Regions from separate parts of the Streptomyces sp. NPDC053069 genome, predicted to be linked through region 2. Evidence: riboswitches for the same ligand, from Rfam matches in the RefSeq annotation. Region 2 holds a riboswitch; each other region holds the start of a gene.
The links. Region 2 has a riboswitch for cobalamin ahead of ACIGXP_RS07845 (CbtB-domain containing protein). Riboswitches for the same ligand answer to the same signal wherever they lie in the genome.

Region 1 (6,570 bases), on a different contig from region 2:
TCCTGCAGACCTTCCCGGCCCTGGTCGGCGGCCTGTTCACCCGCTGGTTCCACCGCTGGGCGCTGCTCGCCGGCTGGGCGGTCGGCATGGTGTACGGCACGGTCGCGGCGTACGGGGTCGCCTCGCCGACCCAGAAGCACTTCGGCGGCTCGGCCAAGGAGATCCCGGGCATCGGGGAGATCGGCTACATCGGCCTGACCGCGTTCGTCCTCAACGTAGCCGTGACCGTGGTCCTCACCTTCGTCCTCAAGGCCGCCAAGGCCCCCGAGGGCATCGACGAGACCAGCCCGGCCGACTACACGGCGGACGCGGGCGACCCCGGCGTCCAGGTGGAACTGCCGTCGGCGACGGCGGGCAGCGCGCACTAGGGGACCCCGCGACGCCGGGATGATCCAAACGACACCCCCTAGCCCACGCGCCTCGGCCGGACGCCCTCGTCCCGTGTGCGTCCGGCCATCGCGTCCCAGAAGCGGTCCAGTTCGCGGACGCGCATGCTGACCCAGGGCGGTGTCTTTCGGTGCACCAGCCTGGGAAAGCAGCGGCGGATGGTTCCGGGCAGCAGGACCTGCTGCTGCCGGCAGAAGGGCTCGCGGACCTCGCCCCGGGGCACCCCGCCCCGGGGCGGGTAGGGGCACAGCTGGAACTTGCAGTCGGGCAGACAGGTGGTACCCGGATCGTGCGCGGCCGAGGTGCCGGGCCGCAGCCCGGCCCGCAGCGGCTCACGGCTCGTGCAGATGCACGGTGGCAGTGGCATACCGGGACGCTCGGCGCGGGCCATCCGTTCCTCGACCTCGTCGGGGTACCCGTCCCGCTCCATCAGGTTCAGCATGATCAGCACGTCTGCGACGAGGCGCTGGGCGCGCCCGTCGAGGGTGCTCCACCCGACGGAGGGCGGGATCCACAGGTTGTGCTTGCGGTAGCCCCGGTTGACGACGGTGCGCGAGCCTATGTTGTCGGTGACGGTCTTCTCGTCGATCCAGAGGAAGCGCTCGGGCTGCCCGGTCTCCAGCGCCATGGCCACCAGGTCGCCCGCCTCGGCGACGAACGGATGCAGGACCCGCTGGGGCGCTTCGCCGTTCACGCCGGGGCGGCCGGGAGCGCCGTTCACCGTGCCCGCCATCGACAGCCAGCGCTGCACCGTCTGCACCGCGCTGGACCCGCCGATCGCCCGGGACGGCGCACGCGACCGGTCGCCGTCGTCCTCCTGCCACAGCGCGCTGTCCGCCTCCTGTTCGCGGCGTCCGGTGCAGTCCGGGAGCTCCCACAGACACAGCGCCTGAAGCAGGGTCACCTGGGTGTACCAGCACCGTGACTGCTGCAGCACCGTCTCCGCCTGCCGGATCAGATCGGCTCGGCTCCCCGGGTACGAGTCGGGATGGCGTTTGCGGCGGTTGGCCGCGAGCTTGAAGCCCTGGGCCAGCGCGGCTTCCAGGGCGAGCGGCAGGTCGGGGGGCCATGGGTGTACTTCGGGTCGAGGTGGCGCAGCCACTTGGTGAGGCGGTCCCGTGCCTCGTCCCGGTGGGCGTCGTCGACGGAGCCCAGGAGCATGGGGATCATCCAGGCCCGCATCACGAACTCCCTGAACAGCTTGATACGGGCCTCGCGGTAGTTCCGCTTGATCTTCCTCCGGTCCTCCTGCAGCCGGTAGATCTCCTCCCGCGAGAACCCAGAGTCGGCCCTCGCGTTCCGCATCCTCTCGGTCCAGTGCTGGTAAGCGTTCCTCTTGCGGGCTCTCAGCCGGCTGACCCGCTTGTTGTACTCCCTGACCGGGTCGTTGTTCAGGCCGATCCTGTCCCGGATCACTGCGAACGCGTCGGTTCCGCCGCTGCCGAACTCCTGGGCGGCGGCCAGCCGCACGGCGTACGAGCGCTCCGCTTTGCCGATCTGGAAGAGGTGGTCGTAGAGCTGCATGGTGTCGGTCTTCTCCGAGACCGCGCGCAGTGCCGTGCCGAGCTGCTTCAGCAGTCCGAGCTTCGCGTCCTCAAGGGTGCGACGGTCGCCCTTGATGGCGCACCAGCGTTTGTGCACCTCCGCGACGATGTCGCCGAGCAGTTGCGGCCGGGGTTCCATGCTGTCGATCTCCAGGGCCGCCGCGTACAGATCGAGGGCTTTGGGGTCGTCCGTGCGGCGGTTCGCGGCCGTGAAGAGCCGGTCGGCCATGGTGCGGCCGTACACGGGAGCCTGCCGCACCCTCTCATCCCAGTACTTGTGCACCTCGGCCCCGATGCTGCCTCCCCTGGCCGACTGTTCCACCGCCCGGTCACGGGAGAGCAGCACCAGGGCGATGAGCAGCTCACGGCTGGGCCCCGGCGGCTGCAGCGCCTGCTGGACGAGCTCGCCGGCGGAGCGCTCCTTGAGGTACTGCAACATGCGGAACCCGAAATAGGCCTGGATGATGCTGTGCGGGAAGCGGACCCTCTTCTCGAAGCTCTCCACCAGCTGCAGCTTGTCCGCATGGGCCGCGAAGCGGGCGAGCGCGGCCTGGCATTGGCCCATGTTCCCCTTGGCCAGATGCTCTCTCTCCTCCTTGCTCAGGTGCTCGCAGAGCGTGTTCCAGATCCGCTCCCGGTGCCACTCCGAGAAGGTGTTCCCGCGCTTGCCGTACCGGTCGAAACGGCGTGCCCTGGTCCGCAGGTGGTCCGCCTGGGCCCGCGTCCGCCGCGCCGGACCGGGGTGGACGTCACTGTCCAGCAGCTCGGCGAAGCCGACCTCCAGCTTGTCCTGGAGCAGTCCGATGCACGCGAGCGCGGAGACCACCTCGACGGTGTCCTTGCGTTCCCGGGGGCTCAGCTCGACGTCCTCGCGCAGCCGGCCGTCGCTCATGGCGTGGGCCCAGGTCTCCAGGAGCCACAGCCGGAGCGTGCTGCGGTCCCAACTGCGGGTGTCGAGCCGGTCCTTGTCGTTGCGCGGACGAACGCGTTCGAGGTCGCCGTGGTGGTGCAGTTCGCGGGCGATCTGCAGGTAGATCGGCGATTCGGTGACCTCCGCGGTCTCCACGATCCAGTCCACGCGGCGCTCGTCCGTCTCCGGGACCCGCGCCTCGACGAAGTGCAGCGCCGACTCCTCGCTCAGCGGCTCCAGCTCCACGATCGCGGCGGGGGTGCTCTCCAGCGGACTGTGCGGCCGGGAGGCGATGACGAGGGGCAGCTTCTCCTCGTGGGCGCGCTCGATGGCCCTGCGGATGATGTTGTCCCGGTCCTCCTGGAAGCGCTCGTCGAGGATCGCTTCTTCCAGGCCGTCGGCGATGACGACCACCTTGTCGTCGGCGAGCAGTTGCTGCCAGATCCGGTCGCTCTTGGTGCGCGCCAGAATGCCGTGAGGCGCTTCCTCGGCGAACCGTTGCCTGGCCATGCGCTCGAAGTTCAGATCGGCACCGGTTGCGTCCCTCAGCCGGATCGGCACGGGAACGGCGTGCTGCCGGGCCAGCAGCTCGGTCAGCCGCACCAGGACGGCCGTCTTGCCCGTGCCGACACCGCCGACGAGCAGATAGGGCCGGCGGGTCTCGCGCTGCCGCAGCCTCTGGGCGATGACCCGGGCGACCTCCTCGCGGCCCACGATCTCGGCCATGTCGGGCCCGGCGGTGAGCACCAGCTTGCGGGGGTGCTTGCGCGCCTTGGCGACGTAGCGCCGCTTGCTCCAGCTGTACCAGAAGAACAGGAAGAAAGCGGCGGCCACCGAAGCGGCGAGAAGCGGACCGACGAAGCGGAGCACGGAGTCGAACCCGGTGCTCGACCTCCTCCGCCACTGCTCGAACGCGGTCGTGTGATGGGTGAACAGGATCCAGAGACCTTCCGCGGCCCAGGCGAGGAGTGCGGTCAGGAGGATCAGCCACACAACCCGGATCGCGTTGGTGTACGAGAACCACCTGCGCCAGTTCTTGGGGCGGGTGGTGTCCCGGCGGGCCTCCAGCTTGATGGTCAGATGGTGCCAGTGGACCAGGAAGAACCGCCTGACCCGGCGCCACACGTGTCTCGCCTCCAGCGTCGCCATCGGCGCGCTGCGAGGCCGCACCTTGCCCGGCGGATGACGGACGATCCTCGTCATGGTGCGTTCTCCTTCCGAGGCCGGCTCTCGGCACGAAGGACCCGCGGGGCACCTTCTTCCATGGAAACACTCCAGCCGGGCCCTGCAACTCGGAAGTTGACCCTCCGAAGCCACCGCACCACACAACAGACACAACATCTGGGGGTGACCTGACAGCCCGGCACTAGATGTATGCTCATCCTCGCTGTCGCCGCAGGGGAATCCGGTGCGAATCCGGAACTGTCCCGCAACGGTGTACTTGTGTGTGTCCGTTCCCTGAACGCCGTGCACAGGAGTCAGTCCGAGGACCTGCCGACAGCGCACCCGGCCGTCCGGCCGGTGTGCCCTGAGACGTCCGGGCCTCGTGGAGTGGGCCGGTGGACGCGACGCCGTGTGCGCTCGTGGCTGCCCCCGCCCTCCGCCAGGCCCCCGTGCCGAGCGAGGGAGAGCCCCACGTGACCATCGCGCCAGCAGACCCGGCTTCAGCCGACGGCCTGGAGACCGACGGTCCCGGTGCCGCGCTGCTGCGGACCCTGACCGAGCTGACCGCCGACCTCCCCGACACCGACCCCGGCCGGGTCGCCGCCGCCGCCCTGCGTGGCCGGTCGGCGAACGCCGACGAGGCGGAGTTGCGGGAGCTGGCCACGGAGGCCGCCGCCGGGCTCATCTCCGAGGACCCCGCATACTCCCGGCTGGCCGCCCGGCTGCTGACCCTCACCATCCGCGCGGAGGCCGCCTCGCAGGGCGTGACGTCCTTCACCGAGTCCGTGGCCGTGGGACACCGGGAGGGGCTCATCGCCGACCGGACCGCCGAGTTCGCGCGGGTGCACGCCGCGCGGCTGGACGCGCTGATCGACACGGGCGCCGACGACCGCTTCGGCTACTTCGGGCTGCGCACGCTGCACAGCCGGTATCTGCTCCGGCACCCCTTCACCCGCAAGGTCGTCGAGACCCCCCAGCACTTCATGCTGCGGGTCGCCGCAGGCCTCGCCGAGGACGACAGTGTCCGCTCCCTGGACGAAGTCGCCGCGCTCTACCGGCTCATGAGCCGCCTCGACTACCTGCCGTCCTCCCCCACGCTCTTCAACTCCGGCACCCGCCACCCCCAGATGTCGTCCTGCTACCTCCTCGACTCCCCGCTGGACGAGCTGGACTCCATCTACGACCGCTACCACCAGGTGGCCCGGCTCTCCAAGCACGCCGGCGGCATCGGTCTGTCGTACTCCCGGATCCGCAGCCGCGGTTCGCTGATCCGCGGCACCAACGGGCACTCCAACGGCATCGTGCCGTTCCTGAAGACCCTGGACGCCTCGGTGGCGGCCGTGAACCAGGGCGGCCGGCGCAAGGGCGCCGCGGCCGTCTACCTGGAGACCTGGCACTCCGACATCGAGGAGTTCCTGGAGCTGCGCGACAACACCGGTGAGGACGCCCGCCGTACGCACAACCTGAACCTCGCGCACTGGATCCCGGACGAGTTCATGCGCCGGGTCAACGCCGACGGACAGTGGTCGCTGTTCTCCCCGGCGGACGTGCCGGAGCTGGTGGACCTGTGGGGGGAGGAGTTCGACGCCGCCTACCGCAAGGCCGAGGCGGCGGGGCTCGCGAAGAAGACGATCCCGGCCCGCGAGCTGTACGGCCGGATGATGCGCACCCTCGCGCAGACCGGCAACGGCTGGATGACCTTCAAGGACGCGGCGAACCGCACCGCCAACCAGACCGCCCTGCCCGGCCATGTCGTCCACTCCTCCAACCTCTGCACCGAGATCCTGGAGGTCACGGACGACGGGGAGACGGCGGTCTGCAACCTGGGGTCGGTCAACCTCGGTGCGTTCGTGAGCGGCGGTGACATCGACTGGCAGCGCCTCGACGAGACGGTCCGCACGGCCGTCACCTTCCTCGACCGTGTGGTCGACATCAACTTCTACCCGACCGAGCAGGCGGGCCGGTCGAACGCCAAGTGGCGGCCCGTCGGCCTCGGTGCCATGGGTCTGCAGGACGTGTTCTTCAAGCTGCGCCTGCCCTTCGACTCCCCGGAGGCCAAGGCCCTGTCCACGCGGATCGCCGAGCGCATCATGCTCGCCGCGTACGAGGCCTCCGCCGACCTCGCCGAGCGGAACGGCCCGCTGCCGGCCTGGGAGAAGACCCGTACCGCGCGCGGTGTGCTGCACCCCGACCACTACGAGGTGGAGCTGACCTGGCCGGAGCGCTGGGCGGCCCTGCGCGAGCGGATCGCGGCCGTCGGCATGCGCAACTCGCTCCTCCTGGCGATCGCGCCCACCGCCACCATCGCCTCCATCGCGGGCGCGTACGAGTGCATCGAGCCGCAGGTGTCGAACCTGTTCAAGCGCGAGACGCTGTCCGGTGAGTTTTTGCAGGTCAACTCGTACCTGGTGAAGGATCTGAAGGAGCTCGGCGTCTGGGACGCACGGACCCGTGAGGCGCTGCGCGACTCCAACGGCTCGGTGCAGGACTTCGCGTGGATCCCGGCCGACGTACGGGCCCTGTACCGCACGGCGTGGGAGATCCCGCAGCGCGGCCTGATCGACA
Region 2 (6,570 bases):
CACCTCGGTCACGGCGAGCAGACCGGCCTCCCAGCGGCCCTCCCAGTAGCGGCGGACGAGCGCCCGGGCCAGGGCAGGGGTGTCCGTCAGACCGCTCCCGGCCAGGCCCCGGTACGCCACCAGCGCGGCCCGCTGCCGGGCGAACCGCAGCAGCACCCCGGCGTCCGCGTCGACGAGGGCCGTGAAGAGCGGGTCCGTGGCGCCGGACGCCTTGAAGCGGACGTCGATCCCGCCGCCGGCGTCGTGCAGGAAGGCACCGCGGGCCTCGGGCGCCGTCGCGTCGAAGGCGATCCTGCGGTCGGCCAGCGTCCCGGCCGCGCGGACGGACCCCCGCGAGTCGTGCAGGACGTCCCCCACGCCGACCTTCTGCAGCAGGGGCCAGGCCAGCCACCAGTCACCCCACGCCTCGCGCATGGCGTCCCGGTACACGGCGAACGCATGGACCACGGCGTTCAGCTCCTCCCCTGTCCCGCCCGAGCACCTGCGCGCAGGCTAGCAGCGCCACACCCGGGACACGCCCGAACTGCCGTGTCCGGTACGGGCCTTGCCGCCGCGTTCTCCATCCGTGGACGGAGAACGGTGGGGAGCGGTGGGGATAGGCGGGGCCTCTCCATCGACCCGTGGGTGGTGGTGATCGGCTGGGTACGCGGAGCAGTCTTGAGGCATGGGTTCTCTTCACTCGGCACTCGTCCTGACCGTCGACGTCTGCGTCCTGATCTTCGTCGCGGCCTGGGTCGTGGGCGCTGTCCACTTCGGCGTGCGGAGCCGGTTGGGACTGCGCGGCTGGCTGCGGGGACTGCGCCGCACGCTGCCGCGCCGGCTGCTGCCGGCGGCGGGCGTCTCCGCGTTCTTCATCCTGGTCGGGCGCTTCGAAGGGTTCTGGCGCCATCTGCAGTACTGGCGGCCCGAGCCGGCCCTCCTGGGTGTCCTGCTCGCCGTCGCCTCGACCGCCCTGCTGCTGTGGTCCCGCTGGGTGCTGGGGACGATGTGGGCCAGTGTGCCGACGGTCCGGGAGTACCACGAGCTGCGCACGGACGGGCCGTACCGGCTGGTCCGCCACCCCATCTACACCGGCCTGCTCGGCTTGGTCACCGGTTCCGTGCCGGCCTGCGGCTTCGGTGTCCGGGTGGCGTTCCTGGTGGCCGCGATACCCGGGCTGCTGCGCCGGGTCCGGGTCGAGGACCGCCTGATGGCCCGGCGGTTCGGCGCCGCCTACGACGCCTACCGCGCCGAAGTCCCGGCCCTGATCCCCCACATACGCCGCACGGCCCACCGGGTCGGCCGGCGCGCCGCGGGCAGCGTGCAGCGCCAGGGCCCGCGACGCCGGGATGATCCGAACGACACCCCCCGGCCCGGTCGTCGCTCCGGCCGCCGTCGGAGGGCGGGAGCGGTGACGGTACACGCGGCGCTCCCACCGGTGATGGCATGATGACCTGCGACATAGGGCGACGGCGGTCCGAGGAAGCCGGTGTGAATCCGGCGCGGTCCCGCCACTGTGACCGGTGAGCGAGTTCCGGCAGGCCTCCGCTCCGCCCGGGGCGGGCAGGCCGGGCGGGCGACGACCCGGGAGCCAGAGACTCACGCGGTCGCCTCCTCGACGCACACCGGGGCGGATCTCCCCGGGAGGGGAGTGACATGGGCGTGCCCGAGAGGCCGGCGGAAGAGGCGTCCGGCGGAGCGGGGACGGGGAGCGCTGCGGCGCCGTGCCGGGTCGTCGTGTGCCGGGACTGCTGCTGCGGCAGCCCCAAGGTGACGGGGGTTGATCACCAGGCGCAGACCGCACGGCTGCGGGCGGAGGTGCCGGTGCGCATCTCCGACTGCCTCGACGTGTGCGACCAGGCCAACGTCATCGTCGTACAGCCGTCCACCGCGGGCCGGGCCGCCGGTGCGCGGCCGGTCTGGCTCGGACTTGTCAACGACCCGGATGCGACCGAGGACATCGTGACGTGGGTACGGGCGGGTGGCCCGGGCGTCGCTCCCCAGCCGGACATCCTCGACCTGTACGCCTTCACGCCGCCACGGCGCCGTGCGGATCCCCGTTGACCCAGGGGTCCGGTACGGCACCGAGCCGGCGCAGGTCGCCACCGTCCGGTGCGCGCCACCGACACGGCCGTGCGCAACTGCCCCCGGGCGCCGTTGATGTGGGCCCTGCCTGCGCTGCCGCCCCACCGGCCTCGTCCTGTCCCGCCTGCTGGGAGAGGAAGATCACGGCGGGGGCAGGCGGTCTTGGCCGAGCGCGCGGCACGCGGTACGGTCTGTCCGATATCGACGACGGCGAGACGGAAGCCGGTGGGAATCCGGCACGGTCGCGCCACTGTGTGCGAGACGCCCCCGCGGCGTCCCGTGAGTCAGACCCGTGGCCGTCGTCCTGTGCACCACCGAGATGGGACGCGAACTCCCAGAGGAGGTTCTGCCATGGCGCAGACCGTCGCCCAGCCGACAGCCACCACCCCCGTCGTACCCGCCAAGCTGCCACTGAAGGCGATTGCCCCCTGGGCGGTCTTCTTCGGCATCCTCATGCTGATCCTGCTCTACTTCGTCGGCGCCGAGCAGGGCGCCACCTCGGTGCTCAACGGCACGGACGTCCACGAGTGGGTGCACGACGCCCGACACCTGCTCGGTTTCCCCTGCCACTGAGGCGAGGGGACACCGCCCGCCCATGAATTCCGCAACCGTACGGAACCTCCTCGTACGGGGCATGCTCGCCGGCCTCGCGGCCGGCATGCTCGCCCTCGTCGTGGCGTACGTCCTCGGTGAGCCGAGCGTCGACAAGGCGATCAGCTTCGAGGAGGCCCACTCCCACGAGCACGAGATGGAAGTCGTCTCCCGCTCCCTGCAGTCCACCGCCGGCCTCGCCACCGGTGTCCTCGTGTACGGGGTCGCCTTCGGCGGGATCGCCGCGCTCGCCTTCTGCTTCGCCCTGGGCCGCGTGGGCCGCTTCAGCCCGCGCGCCACCGCGCTGCTGCTGTCGGGCTGCGCCCTCCTCGCCGTGTACGTCGTGCCGTTCCTGAAGTACCCGGCCAACCCGCCGTCGGTCGGCGAGCCCGACACCATCGGCAGGCGGACCACCCTGTACTTCCTGATGATGCTGCTCAGCGTCCTGCTGGCGGTCGCCGCCACCCTGCTGGGCAAGCGCCTGGCTCCCCGTCTGGGCACCTGGTGGGCGACGGTCGTCGCGGTGGCCGCGTTCGCCGTCGTGATCGGTCTGGCCTACCAGTTCCTGCCTGTCGTCAACGAGGTCCCCAAGGGCTTCCCGGCCACCCTGCTGTGGCGGTTCCGGCTCTCGGCACTGGGCATCCAGGCCGCTCTGTGGGGCGGATTCGGCCTCCTCTTCGGCGAGTTGGCCGAGCGGCTGCTGAGCCCCAAGCCGACGACGGCCGAGAGCGGGCGAGCGGTTCCGGCCGCGCACTGACCCCTTCCGGACAACAGAGGGCCCTTCGGAATCATCCGGGGGCCCTCTGGCGTTCTCCGGACACCGGCGCACGGGTTCACCGGCAGGGCGAGGGAATCCGGCGGCGGACCGGAGGCGGATGCCCGGGCGAGGAGCGGAGGAACCGAGTGGCCAGAGCCCCACAGCCCCGCCGGATCACCGTCGGTGGCCGCGACGCGGTCGCCCTCACCCCGAGGGAATACGAGCAACTGGTCGCCAGCCGACGGCAGATCGGCGGCCAGAGCGCCCGGGTGCGGGTGCTCGCCCAGCAGGCCAAGCGCACCGAACAGCTGCTGCACGACCTGGAGATGCTGATCGCGGCCTCGGGGGACGGCTGCCGGGGACGGTCCCATCCGGCGCCGACGACATGCCCCGACCGCGAAGCCATGGAGCCGGGCGACGACGGCACCTGCCTGCGCTGCGCGATAGCGGCGCTGCTGCGCCGTCACCGGGCTTCGGCAGACTGAACCACCGGCCGGCGGCGCCTAATCGGCGTCCGGCGCGGCAAGCGGACGCCCCAGCCGCAGATTCCAGCGCCCGGCCCGGCCGCTGAGTTCGGTCACGGTCAGCGGCGGCACATCGAGGCGCCAGAAAACCGTGACAGGCAACCCCAGCGCGCCGCCGACGGCCGCCCGTACCACCTCCGGCTCGACGACGGCGACCGTACGGCCCGCCACGGCCTGCACGTCGGCCAGCCACCGTGCGACCCTTCCGCACAGGTCCTGCACGGACTCACCACCATGCGGGGCGCAGCCGGGGTCGGTGAGCCAATGGCCCACCGCCTCCGGCTCGGCGGCCCCCACCTCCTCAAGGGTGCGGCCCCGCCAGCGGCCCACGTCGAGCCCCGCCAGTTCCGGCACCGGCACGCCGTCGAGGCCCAGCGCCGTGGCCGTCTCCCGGCAGCGCGCGCCCGGAGAGACGGCCACACGCTCCGCGGCGGGCAGCGACCCGGCCGCCGCCCGGGCCCGTACCGCGCCGACGGCGTCGAGCGAGCCGCCGTCGTCGAACCGCGCCTGCCGCAACGACGCGCTGGTGGCGGGGGAGACGAGAAGAACTCGGCTGGTCACGCGGATGCTCCTGCTGCCTTCGTCCTGGGACGCGGGCCCCGGCCGGTACGGCCCGCGCGGCCGCGAACATAACATCCACCGCATGCCTTCCGTGCGCCCCGACCGCCCACTTCCGGCCCGACCGGCCACACCCGGCCGGACACCGCGGTGCCCCACACACAGGGCTGTCTGTTCGACGCGGTGGTACGGCATCCGGCGGTTCTGCGAAGCGAACGCCCGGACCGGAGGGCGGTCATCCGGGAGCCGGCTTGCGGGCCAGTTCGTAGGCGTAGCCGACCGTTTCGCAGAGGTGGCCGTCGGCTGCGCAGGAGCCGAGTTCGGCGGTGAGGTCGGCGTCGAACGTGCCGGCGTGCTCCGCGAGCACCGCGGGCGGCAGGAACGATGTCGACCGGATGTACCCGGCGAGCTCACGGATCGTCCAGCGGTGCTCGACGGAGAACTCGTGCCGTCCGGCGGGTTCGAACCCGGCACGTGACAGGACATCGTGGTCGGGATCCTGCTTCCGTGCCTGCTCCCAGCCGGCGGGCACGCGGCCGGCCGCGCCGAGGGTGTTCTGCCATCTGCGCAGCATGCTGGAGAGCGCCCGCTGCCAGTCCCGGGGCCCCGTCCACGGACCGGTCGACCAGCACAGCGCGAGACAGCCGCCGGGTTTCAGCCAGCCGTGGGCGCGCTGCGCGACCAGGTCGCGGGGGAGCCGGTGGAACGCATTGCCGATGACGATCAGCTCGAAGCTTCCCGGTTCGGCGTGGAGATCCTCGGCGCCGACGGTGATCGTCCGGATGTGGGCCGCGCCGGAAACGTCCGCCTTGGCGCGGACCAGAGCTGGCCGGTGCCGCATGCCAGGTCGAGCAGGCGTCCGTGCCCCGACGGTGCCGCCCGGCGCGCGAGGTCGGCGATCATCTGATCGGGGCAGGGGAGGCGGAACCGGTCGTAGTACTCGGCGGTGCCTCGGTAGAGGCCGGGCTCGAACCTGATCTCACTGGCCATGCGCTCACCATGGCACACGGCCGCCCGGCTCCGGACATACGACGGTTGTCCCTGTCCGCGATGCAAGACCCGTCCGGGAAGTCCTTGACCAGTGCCACGGACCTCTGCTGAACTCCGGTCCCATGAACCCGCGCGTGGACCTCACTCGGCGGCGCCACATCGATCTGGCGCACGTCTCCAGCGCGTTCTGTTGTCGCTGAGCCGGCACGTCGTCACACGGTCTCCTTGAGGACCGTTGTGCCCGCCTCCTGATCGTCCCCTTCTCCGGCTCTTCTCCACGACCGGATGAGCGGTCGCCCTGACCTGCATCAGGTGCTTTCGACGCCGTCGTTCCGCTCCTCCCGCATCGCGACCCGACGGCCACCCGAACCGCGGTGTCCCGGCCGCGCCGGTCGACCGTGCACTCCAACTCCTCATCTTCCAGCACCCCGTGCTGCGCCCGCCTCCCCGACAAGGACCTCCGCATGCCTGTGTCCATCCGCAAGCTGACCGGCCGTATCGGCGCGGTCGTCGAGGGCGTCGACCTGACGGCCCCGAGCGACCCGTCGACGGTCACGGCGCTCCGTGAAGCCCTCAACGAACACAAGGCCATCGTGTTCGACCAGGTGAACCTCGACAACGCCGGTCAGGAGCGCGTCGCCGCGTGGTTCGGCGAACTCACCACCGCTCACCCGAACATACCGGCGGCCGATGGCACGACGAACGTGCTCGCCGTCGACAGCGAGACGTCCAAGGCCGACGCGTGGCACACGGACGTCACCTTCGTGGTCAACCCGCCGCAGGTCACCACCCTCCGGTCCCTCGCGATCCCGCCGTACGGCGGCGAGACGCTCATCGCCAACGCCGCCGCGGCCTACCGCGACCTGCCCGAACCGCTCCGCGCTCTCGCGGACTCGCTGCGCGTCGTGCACACCAACCAGCACGACTACGCCCGTCCTCCGGCCACGACGGCGCTGCGCCAGGAGTACGACCGGGTCTTCGTCTCGGCGCCCTACGAGGCGGAGCACCCGGTCGTGCGGGTGCATCCGCTGACCGGCGAACGCGGCCTGTTCATCGGCGGTTTCGCCCAGCGGATCGTCGGCCTGC
Region 3 (6,570 bases), on a different contig from region 2:
TCGTCGGGGCGGGCGTACAGGGCACGGCGGGCGCCCGGGACCCAGGCCTCGGCGACGGCGGTGCGCGGCGGGCTGTAGGCGTCGAGGATCTTGCGCCAGTCGCGGTAGATCTCGTGAACCTCGTCGCGGTCCCAGTACGGGTGGCTGCCCGGCGGGACGTGCGGCAGGGCCGCCTCGCCGGTGGCACCGAGGTCCCCGATGTCCCGCAGCGGCTCAGTGAGGTCCTTGGCCAGCCCGTGGGCGACGTCGATGCGGAAACCGTCGACGCCCCGGTCGGACCAGAACCGCAGGGTGGAGCGGAAGTCGGCGCGGACCTCCTCGTTGTCCCAGTTGAGGTCGGGCTGTTCGGGAGCGAAGAGGTGGAGGTACCACTCGCCGTCCGGGACGCGCTTCCATGCGCTGCCGCCGAACACGGACTGCCAGTCGCTGGGCGGCAGTTCGCCGTGCACGCCCCGGCCGGGGCGGAAGACATAGCGGCCGCGGGCCGGGGAGCCGGGGGCGGAGCGCAGGGCCTCCTGGAACCAGGGGTGCAGATGCGAGGTGTGGTTCGGGACGATGTCGACGACGACCTTCAGGCCGAGCCGGTGGGCCTCGCCCACCAGGGCGTCGAAGTCGTCCAGGGTGCCGAGGCGGGGATCGACGTCCCGGTGGTCGGCGACGTCGTAGCCTCCGTCGGCCAGCTCCGACGGGTAGAAGGGGCTCAGCCACAGGGCGTCGGCACCGAGGCCGGCGACGTGGCTCAGGCGCTGGGTGATGCCGCGCAGGTCGCCGAGGCCGTCGCCGTCCGCGTCGGCGAAACTGCGGGGGTAGACCTGGTAGATGACGGCCTGACGCCACCAGTCGGGGTTCTTGGAGGAGAGGTCCGGGGAGCGGTCTGCCACAGGGGCCATACGGGATCCCTTCAGGGGGAGGTGGACGACAGTACAAATCTGTCCACATGACCCGGAAAGGGAACCTTCGCATGGGGGGCCGAGGGGAGCACCTCAGCAGAGGTCCAGCACCGTGCGCAGCTCGGCGTCCACCACGCGGTAGCGCACCACCCGTCCCTGTTTCTCCCCGGCCACGACGCCCGCCGCCCGCAGCAGCCGCAGGGCCTGGGAGACGGCGGGATCGTTCATTCCGGTGGCCACGGCAAGGTCGGAGACGGCGAGCGGGCCGGTGCGGTGCAGGGCGAGGAGCAGGGCGAGCCGGTTGGCGTCGGCCAGCAGCGAGAAGCGGCCGGCCCAGGTGCGCACCCGGTCCGCGTCACCGATGGCGGCGATCGCCTCGCACACCCGGTGACCGTCGATGGTGCGCCGGTCGGCTCGGTCGGCAGGCACGAGATGCATGGCGTCATCCTCGCAGGTGGCTTTGTGATCTTGAATACCTGCACGGGTGCGCAGCTATGCAGTGCACCGCTCCCGCCCGTACGGTGGGCGGGCCGTGGTGCTCGGGAAGTCGATGAGAAGTCGACGCGGCCCTCGCCACTGTGACCGGGGAGTTCCGGTCCCGTCCGGCAGCAGCCGGGCCACTGGTCGGTCGTACGGCTGGGAAGGCAGGGACCGAAGAGCGCACCACCCCGTAAGCCAGGAGACCGGCCACGGCAGCTCACGAAGTGATCCACGAGGTGCTGGAGCGTGAACCCGATGGCCGATGCTGCTTCCTTCCGCTGGCGGCGCGAGGACACCCTGAAGACGGCGGGACTGCTGACGGTGATCGTCGCCCTGCACGTCGTCGCCTTCGGGATCCTCTTCCTGCTGGTCGTGCCCGAGCACTACAGGGTCGGCACCGACGTCTTCGGGATCGGCCTCGGCATCACCGCCTACACCCTGGGTATGCGGCACGCGTTCGACGCCGACCACATCGCCGCGATCGACAACACCACACGCAAGCTGATGGCCGACGGGAAGCGGCCGGTGTCGGTGGGGTTCTGGTTCGCGCTGGGGCACTCCAGCGTGGTGGTCGTGCTGGCGGTGCTGATCGCCGGCGGTACGCAGCTCGCCGGCAAGGTGATGGACGAGCACTCGCGGACCCACCAGGTGCTCGGGTTCCTGGGAACGACGATCTCCGGCACGTTCCTCTACCTCATCGCGGCCCTGAACCTGGTCGCTCTGGTGGGCATCCTCAGGGTCTTCCGCGCGATGCGCGGCGGGGCGTACGACGAGCGGGAGCTCGAACAGCACCTGGACTCGCGCGGTTTCATGAACCGGATCCTCGGCCGCCTCACCAAATCGATCAGCCGGCCCGGCCAGATGTTCCCGCTCGGTTTCCTCTTCGGGCTCGGCTTCGACACGGCCACCGAGGTCACGCTGATGGTGATGGCCGGTTCGGGCGCCGCCGCCGGCCTGCCCTGGTACGCGGTCCTCTGCCTGCCGCTGCTCTTCGCCGCCGGCATGAGCCTGTTCGACACCCTCGACGGCACCTTCATGAACTTCGCCTACCAGTGGGCGTTCTCCAACCCCGTCCGCAAGGTCTTCTACAACCTCGCCATCACCGGCCTGTCCATCGCGGTCGCCTTCGTCATCGGCACGATCGAGCTGGTCGGGGTCCTGCACGAGAAGTTCGGTCTGCACGACGGCGTCACGGGCTGGATCGCCGGACTCGACCTGGACAACGTCGGCTATCTCATCGTCGGCCTGTTCGTGGTGGTGTGGGCGGCGGCACTGTCGTACTGGCGCGTCGCGCGGGTGGAGGAACGCTGGACGGCGAAGCCCGCCGCCGACTAGGGGGTGTCGTTCGGACGCCGGGATGATCCGAACGCCACCCCCTGGCGCTCCACGGTCTCCAGGTACAGCTTCACGTACCGGTCCACGTCGACCTGCAACGCCACGTCCACCAGGGCGTGTTCGCGCTTGCCCTCGTGGATCTCGGACTCGCCGGGGCGGGGGCGGCGGTCGACGATCGTCTGGCCCCGGGTCGGGCCCGGGGCCAGGGAGACCTCGACGGGCAGGAGCCGGGTGGTGATGCCGGCCGGGTCGGCGACCGCGCACACCGCGCCCGCGTCGCCGAGGCCGCCCGCCTCCTCCGCCTCCGGGGCCTCTCCCTGCGTGGTCGGCCGGTGCGCGAGGAGTTCGCCGGCCAGCCGGGTGCCGGGGTCGCTGCTCGTGCGCAGCCGGTGGACGTCCGGGGCGTCGACGACGACCTGCATGAAGACGTCCAGGCCGTACATGGTGATCGGCACCCCGGCGGTGAGCAGGATCGCCGCCGCCTCCGGGTCGTGCCAGACGTTGAACTCGGCGACCGGCGTGGCGTTCCCGACGGCGACCGCGCCGCCCATGAAGACGATCCGCTCGATGTTGCGGGTCACCTCGGGGTGGGTGCGCAGCAGCAGGGCGATGTTGGTGAGCGGTGCGGTGGGGATGAGGGTGACCGGGCGGGGGGAGGCGAGGATCTCACGGCGCAGCAGGGCGACCGCGTCGAGGTCGACGGGGGTGCGGGTCGGCGCGGGCAGGCCGAGGTCGCCCATGCCGTCCGAGCCGTGCACATGCCGGGCCGAGCGGGCGGGTTCGATCAGCGGGCGTTCGGCGCCCCGGCCCACCGGGATGTCCGGGGCGCCCGCCTGCTCCAGCACGGTCAGGGTGTTGCGGACCACACCGTCGACGTCCGTGTTCCCGGCCACGCAGGTCACGGCCCGCAGGTCCAGGCCGGGGTGGCGTACGGCGAGCAGCAGGGCCAGGGCGTCGTCGACGCCGGTGTCGCAGTCGATGATCACGGGGATGGGCTGACCGGTCACAGCGGGCTCCTTCGTCGTACCGACGCTCAAACCCTAGATCAGCACCCGGTGATCGGCCCCATGACGCCGGGTCCGACCGCGATCAGTCCCACAGCGCGGTGCCGCGTGCGGCCACCCGGGCGCTGATCGCGGCCAGCAGGTCCGGCACCGGCAGCGCCCCGGGGCGGCGGCCGTCCCGCAGGCGTACCGCGGCCAGCCCCGCCCCGGCCTCACGGGCGCCGATCACGGCCTGGTACGGCACCAGGCGGGCCGCCCGGATCCGGGCGCCCAGGGTGCCCTCGGCCGGACCGGCGAGCTCCGCCCGCAGCCCCAGCTGCAGGGCCTGCCGCACGACCGCCGCCGCCTGCTCCTCCTGCTCCTCGGCGACCGGCAGGACCATCAGCTGGACGGGGGCCAGCCAGGCCGGGAAGGCGCCGGCGTGCGCCTCGACGAGGTGGGCGACGGCCCGCTCGACGCTGCCGATGATGCTGCGGTGCACCATCACCGGGCGGTGCTTCGCGCCGTCGGCGCCGATGTAGTGCAGGTCGAAGCGGGCCGGCTGGTGGAAGTCGATCTGCACGGTGGACAGGGTGGACTCACGCCCGGCCGGGTCGGAGATCTGTACGTCGATCTTCGGGCCGTAGAAGGCGGCCTCGCCCTCCGCCTCCTCGTACACCACGCCGGACGCGTCCAGGACCTCCCGCAGCAGCTCGGTGGCCCGGCGCCACAGTTCCGGATCGGCGACGTACTTCCCGCCCTCCCCGGGCAGCGACAGCCGGTGCCGTACGGCCTCGATGCCGAGGTCGGCGTAGGCGCGGGCGATCAGCTCCAGCGCGGCGCGGGCCTCGTCCACCGCCTGGTCCAGGGTGCAGAAGATGTGCGCGTCGTTGAGCTGGATGGCACGGACACGGGTCAGACCGCCGAGGACACCGGAGAGTTCGGCGCGGTGCATGCCGCCCAACTCGGCAATCCTGAGCGGCAGTTCGCGGTAGCTGTGGGAACGGGAACGATAGATCAGGGCGTGGTGGGGGCAGAGGCTGGGTCGCAGCACGACCTCCTCCGCACCGAGTTTCATCGGCGGGTACATGTCGTCGCTGTAGTGGTCCCAGTGCCCGGAGATCTCGTACAGCTCCCGTTTGCCGAGCGCGGGCGAGTACACGTGCCGGTACCCGGCGCGGCGTTCGGCCTCGCGGATGTACTCCTCCAGGGTGTGCCGTACGAGCGCGCCGTCGGGCAGCCAGTACGGCAGGCCGGCGCCCATCAGCGGGTCGGTGTCGAACAGGTCCAGCTCACGGCCGAGCCGGCGGTGGTCGGGCAGACGGTCGTTCACGGGGGTCACTCCTCGGTCGGAGAGGCGGGAGAGGCGAACGCCCCGTGACAACCAGAAGCCCCGGGGCGTTCGCCCCGGGGCTTCGATGCTGGTCAGGTGTCAGCGCGCCGGGACGGTCTCCGGCGTCGTCGTGCTCTTCGGGCACTGCTGGGCGCGCTGCATGGGGGCGACCGTAGCAGGCAGTGAAGCCGCAGGTCGAGGCGTTTTCGGCGGGCCGCTCACCCGGACGGACCCAAGCGCTGGTGAGGCGGGCGGGGCGGTGGTGCCGTGAGAGCAGGCACCCCGTCGGCCGCAGCCCAGGAGGCACCTCTGACATGATCGATGCGATACGCCTCCGTGGCCTCCCGCTCTGGCTCACCGTCGCCGGCCTTCTCGGCCTGGGCGGCTGCGCGGCGCTCGGTCTGAAGCACCCGGCGACCGCGCCCCAGCCCCTCCCGACGATCGACAAGCCGGCCCCGGCGCCGAAACCGTCCGCGCGGGCCGACGGCTCCACCCTCACCGACGAACAGGCACAGGCCGCGCTCATCACCGAGACCGACCTCGGTGCCCCCTGGACGCCGACCGACGGTGCGGCCACCTGGCGGGACGGCCTGCTGAAGGCGACCACCGAGGCCGGCGACTGCCAGCCGCTGCTGGACGCCCTCTACACCGACGAACTCCTCGGCGGTCCCGCCCGCGTCGCCATCGGTCTGGACGACGCCGACACCGACGCGCAGCTGCGCTACCAGATCGCCGCCCGGCGTCCCTCCGACGTCGACGCGGCGCTGAAGTGGCTCGCGACGATGCCGGCGCAGTGCGCGCGCTTCACCGCCACCACGGAACTGGGGATCCTGGAGGACGTCCAGGTCACCGACGCCCCGCTGCCGGAGGTCGGCGACACCCGACAGGGCCTGCGCATCAGCATCGCCGCCCTGTCCCCGGACGGGCAGGAGAGCCTGCTCTCGCTGGACCTGGCCGCCGTCCGGGTCGGCGAGGACGCCTTCGCCTTCACCAACGGCGGCCTGGGCGGCGTGGCGAACGACGTGACCCAGGCCGCGGTCCAGGTCGGCGCGCTACGCCTGGCGGACGTCCGCAGGCAGGGGCGGGCGCAGGTCTGACCCCCGGACTGCCCAGGTGAAACCGCCTGGAGAAAAAGCAGACCGAATGTGCCGTCCTGCAAAAGGAATTCACGTTTTCAGATAGTCGGTCATGCGATTTCTCGTTGGCGACGCCCCCGGACAGTCCAGGGCCCACCTGCACAACGAGTGACAAGCAGATCCATGAATGGCCATTCGCGGTGTCGATGCGGATCTTTGCCCAAATGATGCGCCGAGAATAGGGCGGCTCGTGAGTGTACGGGCCAAGAATCCGCACGAGAGGGTCATTATGAGAACGCTCCGTGGCTCGTCCTGGGGAGCACGCATCGCAGCCGTCTGCACGGCGGCAATGCTGGGGCTCTTCCCGGGGGCATGGCTGAGCACAGCACACGCCGACAACGGGAGATCGGACGTACCCGGCGCCGTGGTCTCCTGGGGAATCAACCAGTCCGGCCAGCTCGGCCAAGGCACCG

Region 1: linked by a shared signal. The riboswitch ahead of ACIGXP_RS05980 (ribonucleoside-diphosphate reductase subunit alpha) and the one ahead of ACIGXP_RS07845 (CbtB-domain containing protein) in region 2 are both predicted to bind cobalamin.
Region 3: linked by a shared signal. The riboswitch ahead of ACIGXP_RS10505 (HoxN/HupN/NixA family nickel/cobalt transporter) and the one ahead of ACIGXP_RS07845 (CbtB-domain containing protein) in region 2 are both predicted to bind cobalamin.

What each region holds. Positions count from the first base shown of each region.
Region 1 is NZ_JBITZN010000002.1:509,729-516,298, reverse strand. It holds gene mctP (monocarboxylate uptake permease MctP) at 1-368, shown strand, start outside; gene ACIGXP_RS05990 (hypothetical protein) at 407-1,291, opposite strand; gene ACIGXP_RS05985 (NACHT domain-containing protein) at 1,342-4,044, opposite strand; cobalamin riboswitch at 4,181-4,355, shown strand; gene ACIGXP_RS05980 (ribonucleoside-diphosphate reductase subunit alpha) at 4,479-6,570, shown strand, end outside.
Region 2 is NZ_JBITZN010000003.1:177,785-184,354, reverse strand. It holds gene ACIGXP_RS07860 (hypothetical protein) at 1-447, opposite strand, end outside; gene ACIGXP_RS07855 (methyltransferase family protein) at 665-1,429, shown strand; cobalamin riboswitch at 1,459-1,580, shown strand; gene ACIGXP_RS07850 (hypothetical protein) at 1,642-2,043, shown strand; cobalamin riboswitch at 2,236-2,379, shown strand; gene ACIGXP_RS07845 (CbtB-domain containing protein) at 2,416-2,637, shown strand; gene ACIGXP_RS07840 (CbtA family protein) at 2,660-3,412, shown strand; gene ACIGXP_RS07835 (hypothetical protein) at 3,559-3,897, shown strand; gene ACIGXP_RS07830 (histidine phosphatase family protein) at 3,916-4,497, opposite strand; gene ACIGXP_RS07825 (class I SAM-dependent methyltransferase) at 4,730-5,335, opposite strand; gene ACIGXP_RS07820 (TauD/TfdA dioxygenase family protein) at 5,949-6,570, shown strand, end outside.
Region 3 is NZ_JBITZN010000004.1:137,151-143,720, forward strand. It holds gene ACIGXP_RS10495 (glycoside hydrolase family 13 protein) at 1-890, opposite strand, end outside; gene ACIGXP_RS10500 (ArsR/SmtB family transcription factor) at 984-1,328, opposite strand; cobalamin riboswitch at 1,407-1,597, shown strand; gene ACIGXP_RS10505 (HoxN/HupN/NixA family nickel/cobalt transporter) at 1,626-2,705, shown strand; gene ACIGXP_RS10510 (nucleoside hydrolase) at 2,702-3,712, opposite strand; gene thrS (threonine--tRNA ligase) at 3,795-5,009, opposite strand; gene ACIGXP_RS10520 (hypothetical protein) at 5,336-6,118, shown strand; gene ACIGXP_RS10525 (hypothetical protein) at 6,387-6,570, shown strand, end outside.